DNA from 2 places in the Citrobacter enshiensis genome. Region 1 is predicted to be linked to the other one. Evidence: predicted binding sites of a transcription regulator. Region 1 holds the regulator's gene; the other holds the start of a gene.
The links. Region 1 encodes Fur, which represses iron uptake genes when iron is present. Its sites were predicted from a motif close to ATAATAATGAGAACNACTATCAA; they were not measured.
Positions count from the first base shown of each region.

Region 2: the regulator Fur is predicted to act here: its motif matches at 1,473-1,495, upstream of exbB (tol-pal system-associated acyl-CoA thioesterase).

Region 1 is NZ_CP119862.1:3,352,144-3,356,573, reverse strand. Features, by position in the region: gene glnS (glutamine--tRNA ligase) at 1-18, shown strand, start outside; gene chiP (chitoporin ChiP) at 466-1,872, shown strand; gene P2W74_RS16145 (ChiQ/YbfN family lipoprotein) at 1,922-2,254, shown strand; gene fur (ferric iron uptake transcriptional regulator) at 2,351-2,797, opposite strand; gene fldA (flavodoxin FldA) at 3,085-3,615, opposite strand; gene ybfE (LexA regulated protein) at 3,766-4,059, opposite strand; gene ybfF (esterase) at 4,188-4,430, opposite strand, start outside.
Region 2 is NZ_CP119862.1:712,064-716,493, forward strand. Features, by position in the region: gene metC (cystathionine beta-lyase) at 116-1,303, opposite strand; gene exbB (tol-pal system-associated acyl-CoA thioesterase) at 1,557-2,291, shown strand; gene exbD (TonB system transport protein ExbD) at 2,298-2,723, shown strand; gene P2W74_RS03500 (cytoplasmic protein) at 2,860-3,270, opposite strand; gene P2W74_RS03505 (hypothetical protein) at 3,272-3,676, opposite strand; gene P2W74_RS03510 (ESA_00282 family adhesion-associated protein) at 3,784-4,287, shown strand; gene P2W74_RS03515 (aldo/keto reductase) at 4,379-4,430, opposite strand, start outside.

The DNA of each region.
Region 1 (4,430 bases):
GCGAAAGTGGGCGAATAAGCCACACGACACAATCCCATTCGATTAACGCCGCGCTTCGCGGCGTTTTTTTTCGCTTAAGTTCCGCTACATCCTCTGTTTGCAGAGCGAATTAATTGCACCTAAAAAATAATTAATCCGATAAATGATTTTTTGATGAGTGTGCTCAGAAATTTAGGTCGTGACTAAATTCAACGCTGTAACCGTTTTCATCTTCATGGAAATCAACGGTATTTTTCATTTTAATGATAATTTTTCGCATTTGTTGAATGTGTAACAAAAAGCAATGAAATATGTGCGGTCGCTCATATTATTACATACTGGTTACAGAAAGAGATTGATAATTCGCGTCGCGAAAAATAGTCTGTTCACTGTAGTCAATGAGGTTTTCTCAGCGCTATTTTTAATTTTTATTTTTAGCTGTTCGCCTTTGGCGGCAGCATTTTATACGTCAAAGAGGATTAACATATGCGTACGTTTAGTGGCAAACGTAGTACGCTGGCGCTGGCTATTGCCGGTATCACAGCAATGTCGGGTTGGATGGTTGCGCCGCAGGCAAGCGCCGCGGGCTTTATCGACGATTCGACTTTAACAGGCGGTATTTATTACTGGCAGCGTGAGCGTGACCGTAAAGACGTCACGGATGAAGACAAATACAAAACCAACCTTTCACACGCGACCTGGAACGCCAACCTGGATTTCCAGTCGGGTTATGCAGCGGATATGTTCGGTCTGGATATTGCGGCGTTTACCGCAATTGAAATGGCGGAAAGTGACGACAGCGGACACCCTAACGAAATTGCATTCTCGAAAAAAAATAAAGGCTATGACGAAGATTACTCTGGCGATAAGAGTGGTATCAGCCTTTATAAAGCCGCTGCAAAATTTAAATATGGTCCGACCTGGGCACGTGCCGGTTATATTCAGCCAACCGGACAGACGCTGTTAGCGCCGCACTGGAGCTTTATGCCGGGTACCTATCAAGGGGCAGAAGCCGGAGCCAACTTTGACTATGGCGATGCGGGTGCGTTGAGCTTCTCCTATATGTGGGCCAACGAGTATAAAGCGCCGTGGCACATTGAAGTGGATAAATTCTACCAGGCTGATAAAAAGACCAAAGTCGATTACCTCCACTCCGTTGGCGCAAAATACGATTTCAAAAATGACCTTATTCTTGAGGCTGCCTTTGGTCAGTCTGAGGGCTATGTCGATCAGTACTTTGCCAAAGCCAGCTACAAATTCGATCTGGGTGGGAATCCGTTTACCACCAGTTACCAGTTCTACGGCGCACGCGATAAAGTTGATGACCGCAGTGTGAACGATATCTACGACGGCACTGCATGGTTGCAGGCACTGACTTTCGGTTACAAAGTGGCGGAAGTGGTCGATCTGCGTCTGGAAGGAACCTGGGTTAAAGCGGACGGGCAGCAGGGTTACTTCTTGCAGCGTATGACGCCGACCTACGCCTCCTCAAACGGTCGTCTGGATGTCTGGTGGGATAACCGTTCCGACTTTAACGCCAACGGCGAAAAAGCGGTCTTCTTCGGCGCGATGTATGACCTGAAGAACTGGAATCTGCCAGGTATGGCGCTGGGAGCATCGTACGTCTATGCCTGGGATGCAAAACCGGCTACCTGGCAGAGCAACCCGGATGCGTTCTACGACAAAAACAAAACCATCGAAGAATCCTCCTACAGTCTTGATGCGGTTTATACCATGCAAGAAGGACGTGCCAAAGGCACCATGTTTAAACTGCACTTCACCGAGTATGACAACCACTCCAACATCCCAAGCTGGAGCGGCGGTTATGGCAACATCTTCCAGGATGAGCGTGACGTGAAGTTCATGGTTATCGCCCCATTCACTATTTTCTGATGCCAGTCGCGGCAGGGTATTTCTCTGCCGCATCGTTGAGGACCGTTATATGAAAAAAATGTTACTCATCGCCATTATGGCGTCAGGGCTGGTGGCCTGCGCGCAATCTCCCGCACCCAAGGAAGATAGCCGCCTTAAAGAGGCATACAGTGCGTGCATTAACACCGCGCAAGGTTCACCGGAAAAAATCGAAGCCTGCCAAAGCGTATTAAATGTGCTGAAAAAAGAAGACCAGCATAAGCAGTTTGCTAACGAAGAAAGCGTGCGGGTACTGGATTACCAGCAATGTATTCAGGCGACACGTACGGGCAATGGTCAGGCGGTACAAGCCGATTGCGATAAAATCTGGAAAGAAATTCGCAGTAAAAACACAGTACAGTAAATGTACTCACTGGAAGGGAAAAAGACCTGCTTTGATAGCGGGTCTTTTTTTGGGCATAAAAAAGCCAACCGCGTGGTTGGCTCTTTGGGGGGCATATTACTTTGCGTCGTGCGCGTGTTCGTCTTCGCGGCAATCGCCTTCAGCGCAGTGACCGTAAAGATAGAGGCTATGGTTGGTTAAACGAATACCATGCTTAGTCGCAATTTCACGTTGGCGCGCTTCGATAGAATCATCGCTGAACTCGATCACTTTGCCACAATCGAGGCAAATAAGATGATCATGATGATGCTGTTGAGTCAGTTCAAAAACGGACTTACCGCCTTCAAAATTGTGGCGGGTCACGATACCGGCGTCATCGAACTGGTTCAGCACGCGATACACGGTCGCCAGACCAATTTCTTCACCCATGTCGATCAGACGTTTATACAAATCTTCCGCACTGACGTGATGGTTATCCGGTCCCTGAAGAACTTCCAGAATTTTTAAACGAGGAAGCGTTACTTTCAGGCCAGCCTTCTTTAATGCGGTATTGTTGTCAGTCATGCGGAATCTGTCCTGTTGCTAAACGATTCACTTCATTAAAGAAGTGACAGTAATTGCACTTGAGAGAATGCGTATCATTATAGAACTGCCATGTCTAAATGAAAACTGCAAGCCTCGGGCAAATATTATTAATCAAAACGTGGTACTGCCTACAATCACACTGTGCAATACCAGAATAACACCCGAACATTGTACAGGGATGGGCAGGAAAGTTACAAATTTGTAGCAATTATTTTGATTGGTTTTATCTATTGATGCGGCGCAGATAGTTTCTGCGCCGCACGAAATCAGGCGTTGATGATTTCGTCGAGATGCAGTTCGGCAGAAATCTGTTTAACCCATTTTTCAACGCGCTCAGCGGTCAGTTCCGGCTGACGGTCTTCGTCGATAGCCAGACCGACAAAATGATCGTCATCAGCAAGACCTTTGGAAGCTTCGAAGTGATAGCCAGCGGTTGGCCAGTGACCTACGATGGTCGCGCCGCGCGGTTCGATAATGTCGCGGATGGTGCCCAGCGCATCGCAGAAGTATTCTGCGTAGTCTTCCTGATCGCCGCAGCCAAACAGAGCCACCAGTTTACCATTGAAATCAATGTCTTCGAGGGTAGGGAAGAAGTCATCCCAGTCGCACTGTGCTTCACCGTAGTACCAGGTTGGAATACCTAACAGCAGAATGTCATACCCTTCCAGGTCTTCTTTACTGCTTTTCGCAATGTCATGAACATCGGCAACGTCTTTACCAAGCTGTTTTTGAATCATTTTTGCGATATTTTCGGTATTACCGGTGTCGCTGCCGAAAAAGATGCCAGTGATTGCCATGAGTAAAATAACCTCTTGAAACTTATTGAAATGGTGGTGGCGTATTGCCCACGGATAAGGGCAATCATAGCAGATCAGTCAGGCATGCGGAAACAGCAAACACGCAGGACTGCACTCTGTGCTACACGATTTATGATTTAGAGCAGAAATTCAGACAGACCCCTGGCCACGCAGCGAGATAAGCTGGTTTGTCAGCATCTCTTCAATGAGCTCACTGCGGCTCATATTGCGTGCTTCCGCCAGTTCATTCAGCGCATCCACGGCATCAGCATTCAGCTTCAGTTCGACACGCTTAAGCCCACGAACCTTGTCGCGTTTAAGCTGATTACGCTTGTTAATGCGTAGCTGTTCATCACGCGAAAGCGGATTGGTTTTGGGTCGTCCCGGGCGACGCTCGTGCGCGAACAGATCTAATGTCGTACGGTCCGTTTGTTCTTTGGCCATGATTTTGGTGACTTCGGGGAAACAATCAGCCAGGCGTATGCCCGGATGGATAGCGCGCCATCATACATCAGCGAGTGAGGCACGCCAACGTCCACGCACGTAATCGCGCGCGGACGCTGAGTTTTTAATCAGTTAGCCTTATCCGCCAGATACCGGCGTATCGCGCGTAGCACGGCATCCGGTTTTTCTGCATGCACCCAATGGCCAGCACCCGCAATCACATGCGCCCGGGCCTGAGGAAATTGGGTCAGTAAATCGTGACGATAGGCCTCGGTGACGTAGGGGGAATTGCCGCCTGGGATAAACAATGCCGGATGATCCCAGGCGGGAATGGTTTCCCACCCCACGATATGCGGGTACTGCTCCCACAA
Region 2 (4,430 bases), 2.3 Mb from region 1:
CCGCGTTTAAGTGCCTATTGTACTCTCGAATTGCCCGGGACGCTTTGATCCCGGACGCAACAAACGCAGACTTTTCTGCTGGAAGTGTCTGCAATTATGTCCATTGGCGGCAACTTTACACGATCCGGGTAAATCCTGCGGCTAAATCCTCAATAAGATCGTCAACATTTTCTAAACCAATATGTAAGCGAATGAGTGTTCCGCTGAAATCCACCACGCCTCCTGGGCGAATGGCTGCAATGTGCTCAGGTTGATTCGCCAGAATCAATGATTCAAAACCGCCCCATGAGTAGGCCATGCTGAACAGGCTGAAGTTATCGAGGTAGGCTGACATCTCGTCATTACTGAGCTTTTTATTCAGGACAAATGAAAACAAACCGCTGCTGCCTGAAAAGTCTCGTTTCCAGAATTCATGACCTTTGCTGCCGGGAAGCGCAGGGTGATTGACGCGCGCCACTTGCGGGTGGTTTGCCAGCCATTCAGCCACTTTCAGGCTGCTTTCATGATGCTGACGCAGGCGAACGCCCAATGTACGTAAACCGCGGCTGGTCATGTACGCCGTGTCGGCATCCAACATTTGTCCCATCAGATAGGCGTTCTCACGCAGTTGCTCCCAGCAGCGAGCGTTGGAAACCGCCGTGCCGACCATCGCATCAGAGTGGCCAATCAGATATTTTGTCCCCGCCTGAATCGAGATATCGATTCCAAAATCCAGCGCTTTAAATAGCACCCCGGCGGCCCAGGTGTTATCAATCATGATAATCGCATCAGGTGCAACTCGTCTGACGGCTTCAACAATCGCTGGGATGTCATGGACTTCCATTGTGATGGAGCCCGGGGATTCCAGGAAAACGATTCGGGTGTTGGGCTGAAGGTGTTTTACGATATCGGCGCCGACCATGGGGTCGAACCAGCCAGTGGTCACACCGAGTTTGGCGAGAATTTTGGTGCAGAAATCCTGGCTTGGCTCGTAGGCGGTGTTGGTCATCAGTACGTGATCGCCTTGCTCGACGAAGGCCAAAATGGTGTTGGCGACGGCTGCCGCACCACAGGGGAACAGGGCGCATCCGACGCCGCCCTCCAGTTCGCACATCGCTTCCTGGAGAGAGAAATGGGTCAACGTTCCGCGACGGCCATAGAAAAGCTCGCCGTTGGCGCGGTTGCGGGTGGCGTGTTTTTTCGCTTCAACTGTCTCGAATACCAGTGAAGAAGCGCGTTGAATCACGCTGTTTACCGATCCCAGGGTGTACTTTTTACTGCGCCCTGCATTCACAAATTGGGTATCAAGGTGTTTTTTTGCCATGTCGCACGACCTGTTTTTTTATACGTCTGGATGTCTAAACTAACATGAATGCTACATCGCGCATCCAGAGGAATCTCGATAAAGCAGAAAATTTTATCAAAATAACCTCTCGTGACTTTTTTACTGCGTAAGCGCAAGGAAAAGAAACCAAAGGTGCGGCAGTATGTAAATAGTAATGAGAACGACTATCAATTCGACGTCGTTTTGATATTATTGCGCTCAGATTTTGTGATTTGCGTCCTGGAGATACAGAGTGGGTAATAATTTGATGCAGACGGATCTTTCCGTCTGGGGTATGTATCAGCACGCCGACATTGTGGTTAAGTGCGTGATGATTGGTCTGATTCTGGCGTCAGTGGTCACCTGGGCTATCTTCTTCAGCAAAAGCGTTGAGCATTTCACGCAGAAGCGCCGACTCAAGCGTGAGCAGGAGCAGCTGGCTGAAGCCCGTTCTTTGGATCAGGCAAGCGATATCGCTTCTGAATTTGACGAAAAAAGTTATAGCGCGATGTTGATTAACGAAGCGCAAAATGAACTGGAACTGTCAGAAGGCAGTGAAGATAACGAAGGTATTAAAGAGCGTACAGGGTTCCGTCTGGAACGCCGCGTCGCAGCCGTGGGTCGTCATATGGGACGGGGTAACGGCTATCTGGCGACTATCGGTGCGATCTCTCCTTTTGTGGGTCTGTTCGGTACGGTATGGGGCATCATGAACAGCTTCATCGGTATCGCGCAAACGCAAACCACTAACCTTGCCGTTGTGGCTCCGGGTATCGCAGAAGCGCTGCTGGCGACGGCGATTGGCCTGATTGCGGCAATTCCTGCTGTGGTTATCTACAACGTCTTTGCGCGCCAGATTGGCGGCTATAAAGCGATGCTGGGCGACGTAGCGGCACAGGTGTTGTTGCTGCAAAGCCGTGACCTGGATTTGAACGCGAGTGTCTCCGCTCAGCCGGTACGTACCGCGCAGAAATTACGTGTAGGATAATGTTTCATGGCAATGCGTCTTAACGAAAACCTGGACGATAATGGCGAAATGCATGAAATCAACGTGACGCCGTTTATCGACGTCATGCTGGTTCTGCTGATCATCTTTATGGTGGCAGCGCCTCTGGCGACGGTGGATGTGAAGGTGAATTTGCCTGCCTCCTCCAGTGTGCCGCAACCCCGTCCGGAAAAACCGATTTACCTGTCGGTGAAGGCCGATAACTCCATGTTCATCGGCAACGATCAGGTCACGGATGAAACCATGATCAACGCGCTTAATACGCTGACCGAAGGAAAGAAAGACACCACGATCTTCTTCCGCGCAGATAAAACTGTTGATTACGAAACTATGATGAAGGTAATGGACTCGCTGCATCAGGCGGGTTACCTGAAAATTGGTTTGGTTGGCGAAGAGGTCGCAAAAGCGAAGTAATCGTTTTGCCGGACGGTGCCTGGGCCTGTCCGGCCTGCTTTCTGCGGCTCGTTGGCCGGGTAGGCGTTGCCGCCCGGCACAGCCCTACTCAACGTTTGGCCTGAAAACGTCCCCCACAAACGTTCTCTTTTCGCGTTTATTGTCGATTCTCATCCAGCGCAACCGTCGTGATATTGGCTGTCCGGTAATTGCCATCGGAAAGTTTGCGTGTCAGACGCAGTGTGGCCGTTTCCCGCGCCAGCAAGTGCTGCCAGCTGCTTTCCAGGCGAGCCATGATTTTGGCATGTAGCTCCGGGCGTTGTGCCGTGAGAGTGTTGATGATCGCGCCGTAAATCTCTTCCTTTACCTGAAGGGCATAGATTTCACGGCGGTTTTGCCATTTTAACCGCACCAGCGCGGCGGGAATTGACACCATCTCTTGCGCTACATTTTCAAGGATGGCATTTTTATTGGCAATTAACGCATCAAGATTTTGCTTTAAGATAAATTCATCACTTTTATCGCTATCTAAAGCTAAATAAACATTATTATCCTCAACGTCTTTCATTTCACTCATCTTCCAGAGAATAAAAAATAGGGGCGTTTTTCTCCCCGGTAATTAAATTAAGCCAAATTTTATTACCGTCGTCATTTATCCTTGTGGTTGTTTCTGCCATTATTTTGCTGACGGTTTGTGCATCAATGTCACCCTCGGCCTGCAGTGCGTTTATAAGGCGGGCAAACGTTTCAATTTTGGCAACACGGAACAGTCGATCTTTTAAATGGCGGTCGCGCTCTTCAAGTAGCATATTCCTGGACTGGCCAGTGGCAGTGGCGCTAATTAAAATATCTGGTTCATAATCGCTTAGAGTTATCTTTCCCTTAGCTAAATTTTCACTCTTTTCTGCGGTGCTGGGCTCAGCGGGGGAAGGCGATAAATGAAAGCGAGACGGAACAAGATGCTCGGGAAGCATGCTGGAATATCCTTTCCTGTCAATAGTATAACGAGTGTGTTTATAAGGCGGGTTTCGTTGACAATAGCATGGTGTAATTTTAAAATCAAAAAAAATGGAGCCAATAAATGAACAGTATTTTTTATTCTGTTATTACCCTGCTATTGCTTACCTTTGGTGTACTTGTCCTGATGCGAGGACTTAATAAAAATTATCCTGACGCGGGAGTAAGCGCAAGCCATCAGCAAGAACCGATGACGAAAGAAGAGGGTGAAGATCATTTTTCATCGCTCATGAATACTATTACACCGGTATGGTACTGGCGAGTTAATCATGAATATATCGATTTTCTTCACGCCACGATAAAACGGATGACGGTGGCTGAGTTGAATGGGACGCCAGGCTTGTTTGACGCGCAAAGGCGTTGTAGCGATCTTAATTCTGCGGTGTACAAATACTATGACAACATTAAAAAACGTTGCCTGAATGGAGAAAAGGTATCGCATTCTGATCTTGATGTACTCAATTTGCGACAATGTTTCCGGGAGTTCAGCCTGGAGGCTTATCCCTCCCTGGTCGCGCTGGTGTGGCCTGAATATCAGCGCTCGCCCGTAAAACCGGATGACGTTTGAGCGCCTGTTAATCTGATGCTGAAGGAATGGCCAGCGGTGGGTTTTCTTTCACTGGCCGGGTAAGGCGAAATTGCCGCCCGGCGCAATGTCGTTACTTATCTGATGATGCTTGCCACAGATTCAGCTTGCCATCCGCAACATGC